3 regions of the Cupriavidus sp. CP313 genome follow, and region 1 is predicted to be linked to each of the others. Evidence: predicted binding sites of a transcription regulator. Region 1 holds the regulator's gene; each other region holds the start of a gene.
The links. Region 1 encodes sigma-54, which starts transcription at its own class of promoters, with help from an activator protein. Its sites were predicted from a motif close to TGGCANGNAANCTGCTTT; they were not measured.
Positions count from the first base shown of each region.

Region 2: the regulator sigma-54 is predicted to act here: its motif matches at 2,153-2,170, upstream of prpB (methylisocitrate lyase).
Region 3: the regulator sigma-54 is predicted to act here: its motif matches at 1,752-1,769, upstream of ACW4E8_RS27195 (GTP cyclohydrolase II).

Region 1 is NZ_JBSVZB010000002.1:273,655-277,808, reverse strand. It holds gene hpf (ribosome hibernation-promoting factor, HPF/YfiA family) at 297-647, opposite strand; gene ACW4E8_RS03500 (RNA polymerase factor sigma-54) at 696-2,177, opposite strand; gene lptB (LPS export ABC transporter ATP-binding protein) at 2,313-3,113, opposite strand; gene lptA (lipopolysaccharide transport periplasmic protein LptA) at 3,171-3,821, opposite strand; gene lptC (LPS export ABC transporter periplasmic protein LptC) at 3,928-4,154, opposite strand, start outside.
Region 2 is NZ_JBSVZB010000020.1:128,970-133,123, reverse strand. It holds gene prpR (propionate catabolism operon regulatory protein PrpR) at 1-1,922, opposite strand, end outside; gene prpB (methylisocitrate lyase) at 2,204-3,112, shown strand; gene prpC (bifunctional 2-methylcitrate synthase/citrate synthase) at 3,200-4,154, shown strand, end outside.
Region 3 is NZ_JBSVZB010000023.1:66,841-70,994, forward strand. It holds gene ACW4E8_RS27190 (URC4/urg3 family protein) at 1-459, opposite strand, end outside; gene ACW4E8_RS27195 (GTP cyclohydrolase II) at 456-1,694, opposite strand; gene ACW4E8_RS27200 (acyltransferase family protein) at 1,973-3,073, opposite strand; gene ACW4E8_RS27205 (GntR family transcriptional regulator) at 3,610-4,154, opposite strand, start outside.

The sequences.
Region 1 (4,154 bases):
ACATGGTGATGCAATCGTGCCTCCGGGCCGGGGGCCGGCGCACCGATGCGGGGCGCGGCCAGGATTCCCTCTCTTTGTATGGCGCAGCATACACCTTGGCGCAGCGCTTGCGAACACCCTTGCCCATTCGGGTGAAAAGCGTTGGCTCCGGCGCCACAGCCGGGCCGCACCGCCAGTGCGGGCGCGGCATGCCGGCGGCAACCCGGAACGCGAGGGCGCAAAAAAGCCGCGCTTCGTGGCGCGGCTTGCCTGTTCAATCCTGATTCAGCAGCCCGCTGCGGGGCTGCCGGGCACGGTCATTGCTGCATTTGCGCTGCGGCCATCTGGTACTTGACCGCTTCGCGGTCGTGGCCTTGCACGCGATCCTTGTAGCGGATCACCTGACGGTCCAGCTTGTCGACGAGTGCGTCGATCGCTGCATATAGGTCTTCGTGATGCGCCTCGACAAAGATGTCCTTGCCCTTGAGATGTAGATTGATTTCCGCGTACTGACGCCGGTCCTTTTCCTTGTGGTTGTCGACAGAGAGCAGCACGCTAACGCCAATGACCTGATCGAAATGCCTGACGATTCGCTCCAGCTTCGTTTCCACGTACTCACGCAGAGGGGGCGTGATGTCCAGGTGGTGTCCACTGATCTTGAAGTTCATAGCGCTTCTCCTTCTGAAAGAGCCTCACCAGGCAGGCGGTGGGCTCGGCTACAAAGACTTGCGGAGATTGACTGCGGGGATCTTCAGGGCTTCGCGATACTTGGCTACAGTGCGGCGCGCAACAACAAAGCCTTGCTCACCCAGCAGTTCGGCAATGCGACTGTCGGAAAGGGGATTCCTCGGGTCTTCGGCTCCTATCAGTTGCTTGATCAAGGCGCGGATGGCCGTTGATGAAGCCGCGCCACCGGTTTCGGTGGACACGTGGCTGCCGAAGAAGTACTTCAGTTCGAAAGTACCCATCGGCGTTGCCATGTATTTATTGGTCGTCACCCGGGAGATGGTTGACTCGTGTAAACCCAGTGTATCGGCAATCTCCCGCAAAACCAAGGGGCGCATGGCGATTTCGCCGTGACTGAAAAAGTTCTTTTGACGTTCGACAATGGCCTGCGAGACACGCAGGATTGTGTCGAACCTTTGCTGGATGTTCTTGATCAGCCAGCGCGCCTCCTGCAGCTTCTGCTGCAGCCCGGCCGTGCCGGACTCACCCTTCGCGCCACGCAGGATTTGTGCATACATATCATTGATGCGCAGCCTCGGCATCACATCCGGATTGAGCTGCGCGATCCAGCCGCCGCCACCCTTGCGCACGAACACGTCCGGCACCACGAAGTCGGCTTCCGGGCGGCTGTATGCATGGCCGGGGTAGGGCGCCAGCGAGCGGATCAGTTCGTGTGCGGACTTCAGCGCCACTTCATCGACCTGCAGCGCCTTCTTCAGCCGCGTGTAGTCGCGTACTGCGAGCAACTCCAGGTGGTTGGTGACGATGTTCAGCGCCAGCTCGCGCTGCGGGTGCGTCAGGCGCCGCAACTGCAGGGCCAGGCACTCGGCGGCGTTGCGCGCGCCCACGCCGGGCGGGTCGAAGCTCTGCAGCAGCGTGAGGATCGCGTGGACTTCGTCGATCTCGAACTCGAGTTCTTCCGGCAACTCCGTGCAGATCTCCTCAAGCGATGCGCTCAGGTAGCCATCGTCGTCGAGCGATTCGATCAGGAAGATGGCCAGGCCCTTGTCGCGCGCCGAGACCTTCAGCGGCGTGAGCTGTTCCATCAGGTACTCGCGCAGCGTGGGCTCGGCTTCGCGCAGCTGCATCGGCGTTTTTTCGTCCTCGTCGCCCTGGGGGCGGCGGGCAAAGTCGTCCAGGCTCCAGTCGCCGCTGCCATAGTCGTCGCCGTTGCCGCTGTCGCCATAGCTGTCGTCGTCACCCGCGCCGTCGGCGCGGGCCTCGCCATTGCCCTGGGGCTCTGCCGGGGCGGGCGCCGGTGCGCTCTGCAGGTTGACCGAGCCGTCGGCCGCCACGCGCAGCGGGCTTTCGATCCAGTCGTTCTCGCGCTCGAGCAGCGGGTTTTCCGTCAGCGCCTGTTCGACCTCTTGCTGCAGTTCCAGCGTAGAGAGCTGCAGCAGCCGGATTGACTGCTGCAGTTGCGGGGTCAGGGCCAGATGCTGGGAAAGACGGAGCTGTAGCGACGGTTTCATGCGACCTATTCTATGCGCAACTATCCGTTGTTGGAACGGAAATTGCTATCGCTTATGCGGTCCGATCGCCGCTGGCTGTGGGAGGGCCCACGCGCGCCCGCGAAGAGGCCTGCCGCTCCAGGGCAGGCCGCTGCATCACATGCGGAAGTTCTCGCCCAGGTAGACGCGCCGCACTGCGTCATTGGCGATGATTTCCTCGGGCTGGCCCGCGGCCAGCACCGTGCCTTCGCTGATGATGTAGGCGTGGTCGCAGATGCCGAGCGTCTCGCGCACGTTGTGGTCGGTGATCAGCACGCCGATATTGCGTGCCTTGAGGAAGCTGACGATGCGCTGGATCTCGCCCACGGCGATCGGGTCCACGCCGGCGAAGGGCTCGTCCAGCAGGATGAAGCGCGGCGACGACGCCAGCGCGCGCGCGATTTCCACGCGGCGGCGCTCGCCGCCCGACAGCGACAGCGCCGGGTTGTTGCGCAGGTGCGCGATCTGCAGGTCGTCGAGCAGCGAATCCAGGCGGCGCTCGATCTCGGCCTTGGGCAGCGGCTTGCCGTTGTTCACCTGAAGCTCCAGCACCGCGCGGATGTTTTCTTCGACGTTGAGCTTGCGGAACACCGAGGCTTCCTGCGGCAGGTACGACAGCCCCATGCGCGCGCGCTCGTGGATCGGCAGGCCGCTGATGTGGTCGCCGTCGAGCACGATATCGCCTTCGTCCAGCGCCACCAGGCCCACGATCATGTAGAACGACGTGGTCTTGCCCGCGCCGTTGGGCCCGAGCAGGCCGACCACCTCGCCGCTCTTCACGTCGAGCGAGACGTCCTTGACCACCGTGCGCGAGCCATAGCGCTTCTTCAGGTGGCGCACGACCAGCGTGCTGCCCCCGGGGAGGATGGCGGAGGCTTCGACGGAAGGCTTGTCGGCGATGGTTGCGGTATCGGTCATAGGCACAGTCAGGCGTTCAGGCGTTTCTGGCGCGGGCAGGCAAGCCGGCGCCAGGCGTCAGGGTTTGTTGGCAGGCGCGGGCGCCGGCTTCAGGTCCAGCGGCGAGCCGCCGTTGCCCGTGGCGCCGGCCTTCTGGTCCTGGCGCGGCGACAGCACCGCGCGCACGCGGCCGGACGGATTGGCGCCCGTGGCGTCGCCACTACCGCCGCCGGCGGCCGTGTAGAACTCCTTGCGGCTGTCGTAGGTCAGCACCGCGCCGCGGATCTCGTCGACCTGCTTGGCGCCCTGCAGGCGCGCCATGCGGGCATTGCCGATCAGCTTGGAGTACTCTTGCTTGCCGTCGTACTCGATGCGGTCGCCCCAGCCGTCGATGTATTCGTCGACGCCTTCGCGCTTCTGCCGGATGTAGGCCTGCTTGCCCGGCTTGGCGGTGGCCACCGCGAACTGGTAGCCCTCGGGGTCGGTGCGCAGTTCGGCGGCGTCTGACTTCAGGATCATGGTGCCCTTGGTCAGCACCACGTTGCCGGTCAGCGTATAGATCTGCTTGACGTCGTCGTAGCTGGCGTTGTCCGCCTCCAGCACCATCGGCTTGTCGCGGTCCGCGCGCTCGGCCAGGGCGGGCTGGGCCAGCAGGCCGAAGGCCATGGCCAGGGCGAGCAGGGCCGGGGCGGTGCGTCGACGGGACGATGTCGTCAGGGAAGCAGTCATGTTGGCAGGGGTTGCTTGAGGGCGTCTGGGTACGTTGGTGCGGGTTGGTGCGGACCGGCTGCGCATGCCGGCACTGCGTGCGCGGCCCCCGGGCCGGGGATCGGGATCAGGACCCCGGCGCGCGGCCCGGGGACGGCCCGGTGATGATGGTGCCGCGTACATTGCCGAGCAATTGTACTTCGCGCGTGACGTTGTTGAAGATCAGGCCGTTGGCGGTCATCACCGACGGGCCGCGCGTAAGCTTGACCGGCTTGTCGGTCTTGACGATGTCGTCATTGACCAGCAGCTGGAAATAACTGGATGCGGCGGTCAGCTGCGGGTCCTTGGACACGT
Region 2 (4,154 bases), on a different contig from region 1:
CCAAGGACATGGCAGGCCGCGGCGCGGTCGCCGCCGCACTCGGCCAGCACGCGCCGGATATGCTCGACTTCGCTGGATTGCTTCACGCCGGCCAGTGAACGGCGCGGGCGTGTTGCCGGCGCGGCGGGCTCAGGGCCGGCCTCGGCCGGCGCCAGCACGCCATCGCCAAACAGCTCCGGCACGGCTGCCTGCAGCTCGCGCTGGAGCGCGTCGCTGTCCGGCCGGCGCCCGGCCACCAGCACGGCGATCCGTTCGGTCACGTTTTCCAGCTCGCGGATATTGCCCGGCCAGCGGTAGCGCGCCAGCCGCGCGCGGGCCGCGGCGGGCAGGCGCTGCGGCCGGTCCATGCCCAGGCGCTCCTGGGCGCGCCGGTACAGCAGCTCGGCCAGCTCCTGCAGGTCTTCGGAGCGGTCGCGCAGCGGCGGCATCTCGATGCGCAGGATATTGAGGCGGTAGTACAGGTCCTGCCGGAAGGAACCATCGCGCACCATCGCGGCCAGGTCGCGGTGGGTGGCGCCGATCACGCGCACGTTGACCGGTACGGCATCGAGCCCGCCGATCGGCAGCACCTGCTTTTCCTGCAGCACGCGCAGCAGGCGCGTCTGCAGCGCGGACGGCATGTCGCCCACCTCGTCGAGGAACAGCGTGCCGTTGTGGGCCGACTCGAACAGGCCGGCCTTGCCGCCGCGGCGCGCGCCGGTGAAGGCACCCTCTTCATAGCCGAACAGTTCGCTCTCCAGCAGCGCCTCGGGGAAGGCCGCGCAATTGACTGCCACGAACGGGAAGGCGCGGCGCGGGCTGGCGTCGTGCATGCCCTGCGCCAGCACCTCCTTGCCGGTGCCGCTCTCGCCGCCGATCAGCACGGTGGAATCCACCGCCGCGTAGCGCCGCGCCAGCTCGCGCAGCTCGGTCATGGCCGCGGAGGTACCGGCCAGGTCGTCCAGGCTGTAGCGCACCCCGGCCGGCCGCGTGCGGGCGCGCGAGCGCAGGTTGCGGTCCACGCGCTGGATCGCGCTGGCGTCCTGGATGGTCAGCACGGCGCCAGTGGTGCCGGCCTCGCTGATGATGGGGATGCGGTTGACCACCACCATCTTGTCGCCGAGCTTGTGGATCGCTTCCAGTTCCTTGTCGCCGCTCTGCATCACGCCTTCGAGCGCCAGGTTTGGCGCCAGCGTCTGCAGCTTGCGCCCGACCGCGGCAGCAACGGAAGTGCCGAGAAAGCGCTCCATCGCCGGGTTGAACGACTGGATGCGCCCTTCGGCATCCACCGCCGCCACGCCCTCGTTCAGGTGCGCCAGGATGGTGTTGACGTAGTCGCGCCGGGTGGCCTCGATGCGGCGCAGGCGCGCAGCCTCGATCGCGTCTTCCAGCGCCATGCGCACCGAGTTGCCGGAGTACAGGAACACGCCGGTCAGGCCATAGCGGTCGGCCAGGTCGGTCACCAGGCCGGGGCCGACCACGACCTGGATGCCCTCCTGCTTGAGCGCCTTCACGCGCGCCACGGCATCGTCCTCGGTCAGGTAGGTATAGGCCGGGACCGACAGCGAGAACGCGCGCACGAATTCGTCCACCTCGGCATACGTCGACGCGTGCGTGACCAGCGCCACCCGCGGCGAGATGCGCCGCGCGGTGGCCAGCGCGCTCATCACGTCAAAGCCCGTGACCTTGACCAGCACCACCGGCACATCCACGTGCTGGCGCAGGTAGGCGCCATTGGAGCCGCCCGCCACCACCACGTCGAGCCGGCCCTCGCGCGCCTCGCGCGCCACGGCGCTGGCGGCGGCCTCGAAACCCTTGCCGACGATGCGGAATTCGGCCCGGTCGGCATAGGCCGGAATCAGGTCGGCGAAGGCGCGTGCCAGGCGGCTGATGCCGATGGCCCAGATGCGCGGACGGGCTTGCGTGGAAACGGGAGGAGCCATGGTGCAATGCGGAAAGAATGCGTGGTGAAACCCGGGACGAACAGGCGTACAGTGCTGGCACATTGTCCGCCACGCAGCCCAGGATTTCAACTTTGAATTCCAAACTTGTGATTTTGAAATTCAATTGTGCTGAAAAGATGACATGAAATAGGCAGCGAGGCCAGCCGCCATGCCCGCCAGCCCTGCGCTGACAAGGGCTGGCGGATTTTCCGAGTGCCCGTACAGGGGCTTGGCACACCCCTTGCAGTATTGGGCCCGTCCTGTTCACCAACGCATACGCCATGACCTACTCCGCTTCCGACCTCGCGCGCTCCGCTGGCGCCCGTTTCCGCCAGGCGCTTGCCGACGAGCATCCGCTGCAGGTAGTCGGCACCATCAATGCCAACCACGCCCTGCTGGCCAAGCGCGCCGGCTACCGGGCCATCTACCTGTCGGGCGGCGGCGTTGCGGCCGGCTCGCTGGGCCTGCCGGACCTGGGCATCTCGAACCTGGACGACGTGCTGACCGATATCCGCCGCATCACCGACGTGTGCGACACGCCGCTGCTGGTGGACGTCGACACCGGCTTCGGCGCTTCGGCCTTCAACGTGGCCCGCACCACCAAGTCGCTGATCAAGTTCGGCGCGGCGGCCATGCATATCGAAGACCAGGTCGGCGCCAAGCGCTGCGGCCACCGTCCCAACAAGGAAATCGTCACGCAGGGTGAAATGGTCGACCGCATCAAGGCCGCCGTCGACGCCCGCACCGACGAGAACTTCGTCATCATGGCCCGCACCGACGCGCTCGCCGTCGAAGGCCTGGACAAGGCCATCGAGCGCGCCGTGGCGTGCGTGGAAGCCGGCGCCGACGCCATCTTCCCGGAAGCCATGACCGACCTGGCCATGTACCGCAAGTTTGTCGATGCGGTGAAGGTGCCGGTGCTGGCCAATATCACTGAGTTCGGCGCCACGCCGCTGTTCACCACCGAGGAACTCGGCGGCGCCGGCGTGTCGATGGTGCTGTACCCACTGTCGGCCTTCCGCGCCATGAACAAGGCGGCGGAGAACGTCTACGCGGCCATCCGCCGCGACGGCACGCAGAAGAACGTGGTCGATTCCATGCAGACCCGCGCCGAGCTCTACGAGAGCATCGGCTACCATGACTTCGAGCAGAAGCTTGACGCGCTCTTCGCACAAGGCAAGGGCAAGTAAGCAAGACTCACGCGCGGCCGGGCTATGTCCCGGCCGCTTGCACGACAACAGACAGGCAATACCAGGCATCACATAAAGGAGACCCAGATGTCCGAAGCGCAACCGCTCGTCACTCCCAAGCCCAAGAAATCCGTCGCCCTGTCGGGCGTGACCGCCGGCAATACCGCACTGTGCACCGTCGGCCGCACCGGCAACGACCTGCACTACCGCGGCTACGACATCCTCGACATCGCCGAGACCTGCGAGTTCGAGGAAATCGCCCACCTGCTGGTGCACGGCAAGCTGCCGACCAAATCCGAGCTGGCCGCCTACAAGGCCAAGCTCAAGAGCCTGCGCGGCCTGCCCGCCAATGTGAAGGCCGCGCTCGAATGGGTGCCCGCCAGCGCCCACCCGATGGACGTGATGCGCACCGGCGTGTCGGTGCTCGGCACCGTGCTGCCGGAGAAGGAAGACCACAACACCCCGGGCGCGCGCGATATCGCCGACCGCCTGATGGCCAGCCTCGGTTCTATGCTGCTGTACTGGTATCACTACAGCCACAACGGCAAGCGTATCGAGGTCGAAACCGACGATGACTCCATCGGCGGCCACTTCCTGCACCTGCTGCACGGCGAGAAGCCGTCGGCACTGTGGGAGCGCGCCATGAACACGTCGCTCAACCTGTACGCCGAGCACGAATTCAACGCCTCGACCTTTGCCGGCCGCGTGATCGCCGGCACGGGTTCGGACATGTACTCGGCAATCTGCGGCGCGATCGGCGCGCTGCGCGGCCCCAAGCACGGCGGCGCCAACGAGGTGGCGTTCGAGATCCAGAAGCGCTACGACAATCCGGATGAAGCGCAGGCCGACATCACCCGGCGCGTCGAGAACAAGGAAGTCGTGATCGGCTTCGGCCACCCGGTGTACACCATCAGCGACCCGCGCAACCAGGTGATCAAGGACGTGGCCCGGAAGCTGTCGAAGGACGCCGGCTCGATGAAGATGTTCGACATCGCCGAGCGCCTGGAAACGGTGATGGGAGACATCAAGAAGATGTTCCCGA
Region 3 (4,154 bases), on a different contig from region 1:
CCAGTCAGGGCCGGCGCCGGCATCCAGCAGTACGCTTGGAATCACCAGGTCGATGCCGATGCGGGCGCGCTCCTCGCGGTGCTCGGGCCCGCTCAGCGCGGCACGCTCGCACAGCACCTGCCAGCGGTCCGCGCGCTGGTCGACGCCGCCGCTTTCAAAATGGCGCCAGCGGCTGTGGTACGGCACCTGCAGGTCCGGATAGCGCTGGCGGATGGTGCTGGCGACATAGTCGGCAATGGCATGCACGCGGTCCGGATGCCAGGTGAAAAGTTCGGACGCGCCGCTGGCCACGTGTTCGGTGACCGCCGCGCAATGCGTGCGCACCGCCTCGGCACACAGCAGCGCCGAAGCGGGGTGCCCTTCCGGCACCGGGCTCAGCCAGCCGGCACCCGGCCGCATCTCGTTACCTGTGCCCTGGCGGTCCATGCCGGGCTTGCCATCCTCGGGAAACATCGTCATTCGTTCAACCCCCTGCCCTTTGCCAGGGCCAGTTCGTTCGCATCCGGCGGCGTGTAGTGCGTAAAGTAGCCGGCGGCCACCTTGGCATCGATCTCGACACGGGCATCGGCGGGGATCAGGGCCTCGGGGATGGCCACCTGCTCGACCACCTCGATGCCCTGCGCCACCAGCGCGCCATGCTTCATGTTGCTCATCGACGCCCAGCGGTCGATGCGGCGGATGCCCAGCCAGTGGAACACATCCGGCATCAGCTCCTGGAAACGCATGTCCTGCACGCCTGCCACGCATTCGGTGCGGGCAAAGTAAGTCTCGGCGCGGTCGCCGCCCACCTGCCGCTTGCGGGCGTTGTAGACCAGGAACTTGGTCACCTCGCCCAGCGCGCGGCCCTCCTTGCGGTTGTAGACCACCAGCCCGACACCGCCCTGCTGCGCCATCTCGATGCACACCTCGATGCCATGTGCCAGATATGGCCGGCAGGTACAGATGTCTGACCCGAACACATCCGATCCGTTGCATTCATCGTGCACGCGGCACGCCACACGGGTCTCGGGCTTGCCCAGCTGGCTGACGTCGCCGAAGAAGTACAGCGTCATGCCGCCGATGGGCGGCAGGAACACCTTCAGGTCCGGCCGCGTCACCAGTTCCGGGAACATGCCGCCGGTCTGCTCGAACAGGCTGCGGCGCAGCACGCTTTCCTTGATGCCGAAACGGGCCGCCAGCCCGGGCAGGTACCAGACCGGGTCGACCGCCGCCTTGGTCACGCGCACGTCGCCATTGGCATGGAGGATGTCGCCATCGGGCTTGAGCCGGCCGGCCGCGATGGCCGAAAGCAGCTCCGGCATGTTGATATGCGCGCGGGTGACGGCAATGGTCGGGCGGATATCCACGCCGGCCGCGATGCGGTCGGCAAACACGGTGGAGACCAGGTGGCCCCAGGGATCCAGCGAAACTATTTTCTCCGGGTCGCCCCACTGCGGATGCGGGCCGATGGCCTCCGCCGGCGCGGTATCGGTCAGGTCGGTGCGATGGTCGCGCTGCAATGCGCCCGCGGCAACCGCCAGGGCCCGGTAGATGGCGTAGGCGCCAGCGTGAGTGCCGATCACATTGCGCTGCGCCGGATTCGCCAGGCTGGCGATGACCGGCCCGCGCTCGGCCGCCGTGGGGGCGCCCCAGTGGATAGGCTCGGCCGGCTTGTCGCGGCGTGCGTGCGAGGTGAGGACGATATGGTCGGACATGGCACCCTCGGTTCCCGATGGAATCCTGACCAAATGGTCAGGTTTACGATTCCATACTAGGCAACCTTCATGCCATCACCCAATGCCCGTTTACGCGAGTGTTGCTGCAATGTGTATGGCACCGAACCCAAGTCCGCGCGGGCGGCATGCACGCATGGCGTGCCGGCGGCGTGACATGGCGGGTGCACACGCACCAACAGGAAGCGGCCCACGGCCATGCTGGTGCGCCGCCGCCCGGGGCAGGCCGCACCACCGCTGCGCGGCAGTGCCTGCAAGCGTTACACGCTCGGCCGGCTGGCCGGGTCGCGGCCGTTGCCCAGCAGCGCACGCAGCGCCGCCAACGGCTGGGCGCTTTCGATGTAGCGATAGAACAGCGCGCCGGCCACATTGCTGAGTGCCCACGCGGCAACCATGCCGAGCGCGTTCAGCACCGGCTGGCCCGGCGCCAGGTTCGACACCAGCGCGTTGACCAGCAGGCAAACCGGAAAGTGAACCAGGAACACCGAATAGGAAATGCGCCCGAAGAAGCCGACCACGCGCGCCCGCGGCCAGCGCTCCAGCCAGCCGCCGCGGCGCGCCACCGCCAGCAGCAGCGCAGTGGCGAGCGCCACCGCGATGCGCAGCCGGAAATCCACCGCCAGCGCCGCCAGCGCCACCGCGCCGATGACCAGCAGCGGCAACACCGGGCGGCCGGGGTTGGAAGCCCAGTAGGCCAGCGCCCCCATGCCATAGGCGCCGAAGAAGTACACGGCCCAGATATCCCACGCGGCATCGCGGTTGAACCAGAACAGCGACGCCACCGCCACCAGTGCCACGATGCCGATGCTGGCCCCGGCACCCGCCGGCGCTTTCCCGCGCGCCACGGCGCGCGCGGCCCACAGCGTGCCTAGCAGCAGCGCAAACAGCTGCAGGTCGATGGCGACGTACCAGACCCCGGCAGAGAGCGCATCGACATCGAGCACGTTATGCAGCAGCGTCACGTGCGCCAGGAACTGCAGCAGGCCGGGCGGCGCGGGGATCGAGTCGTGCACCATCCATTGGCGCGCCAGGGCGGCACCGGCAATGCTGAGCAGCAGCGCCGCCGCAAAGGGCAGCACCAGCTTCTGGTAGCGCCGCCACAGCACCAGCAGCGGATGCTGGCTGATCTCCAGCCGGCCATGCGGCGCCAGGCTGCGCGCGGCGAGGAAACCGCTGACCACCAGGAAGACCTGCACGGCGATTCGCGCGTAGTCGTACAGCCAGTCCACCAGCCCCGGGGCCAGCCGATACGCGGTATCGGACATCGGGCCATAGAAGGCCAGGTGATGGAGCACGATCAACTGGGCGCTGACCGCTTTCAGGGCGTCGATGCACGGCAGGCGCGACGGACGGGGGCTCATTGTTATAGGAATGTTTCAATTGCCACGGAAGGCGCGATTCTACCTGCTTGCACCGACTCTAATATGGCGCATACGCCACTACCTATGGATTCGTTACACACTGCCCCCGCTTGTTGCGAGTTTGCACGCACATGGCTTCATGTCTTAACTAGCAGCGCCTCTAAAGATCTCCCCCGCCAGGTCGCCACTACATTTGACCAGCCTCCCGCGCCGGCCCTTATGCGCCGGTAGCCTAAGCTAGAGGCAGGATTGCCACCTGGGGCCCGCTTATGCAACACCGCACGCTCTTCCCCCGCACCGGTCACGCCTTCCGTTGCGGCTTAGCTGAGTGCTCCCTCATCGCCCTTCTGGCCGCGGCCTTGGCGGGATGCGAGGGAGTCCCGCGGGATACCGCAGCAACACCGCCACCGCCCCGTCAGCCGATTACGTCCAGCGACGACGTGTACCCCGCCCCGACCACGGTGCGCGACACGCGACCTGCGGCGCGCACTCCGTAGGCGGCATTTGCCGGCCGCGCCCCAGCAACCGCGGCCTGATTAGCCGGCCGAGCGCTGCAAGCGCATCGATACCGAAAAGCTGTCTGCGGGATGCACCGTGACCGAGACTTCAAACGTCTCGCCCGCCGCATCCATATAGCGGCGCACGATCTTCAGCGCGGCAGCGCCAGGCTCCAGCCTGAGCGCGTCAGCGACGCGCCGGTCGCCGACGGCAACCGCGCGCACATCCTGGTAGATCTCGGCGATCTGTCGGTCATAGCGTGACTCGATCAGCGCGCTGACCAGCGTGTCGGGCGACTCCCGCACCATGTCGCCGATCTCCGCATAGGCAGGGTCCACGTAGACATCGGTCCACGCCATCGGTGTGCCGTCCTTACCGCCATCCATGCGCAGGCTGGAGATGCGCAGCCAACGCGCACCGGGCGCGCAGCCGATTTCCGCCGCGACGGCGGCAGGCGCGGCGACCTCCTCGACCGACTGCACCACGCGCAGGTGCTCCGCACCGAACTGCACCAGGTCATCCACCGACGCCAGCGACGGCCGGAACACCGGCCGCGGCCTGGCCGATTCCACCCGCGTGCCCA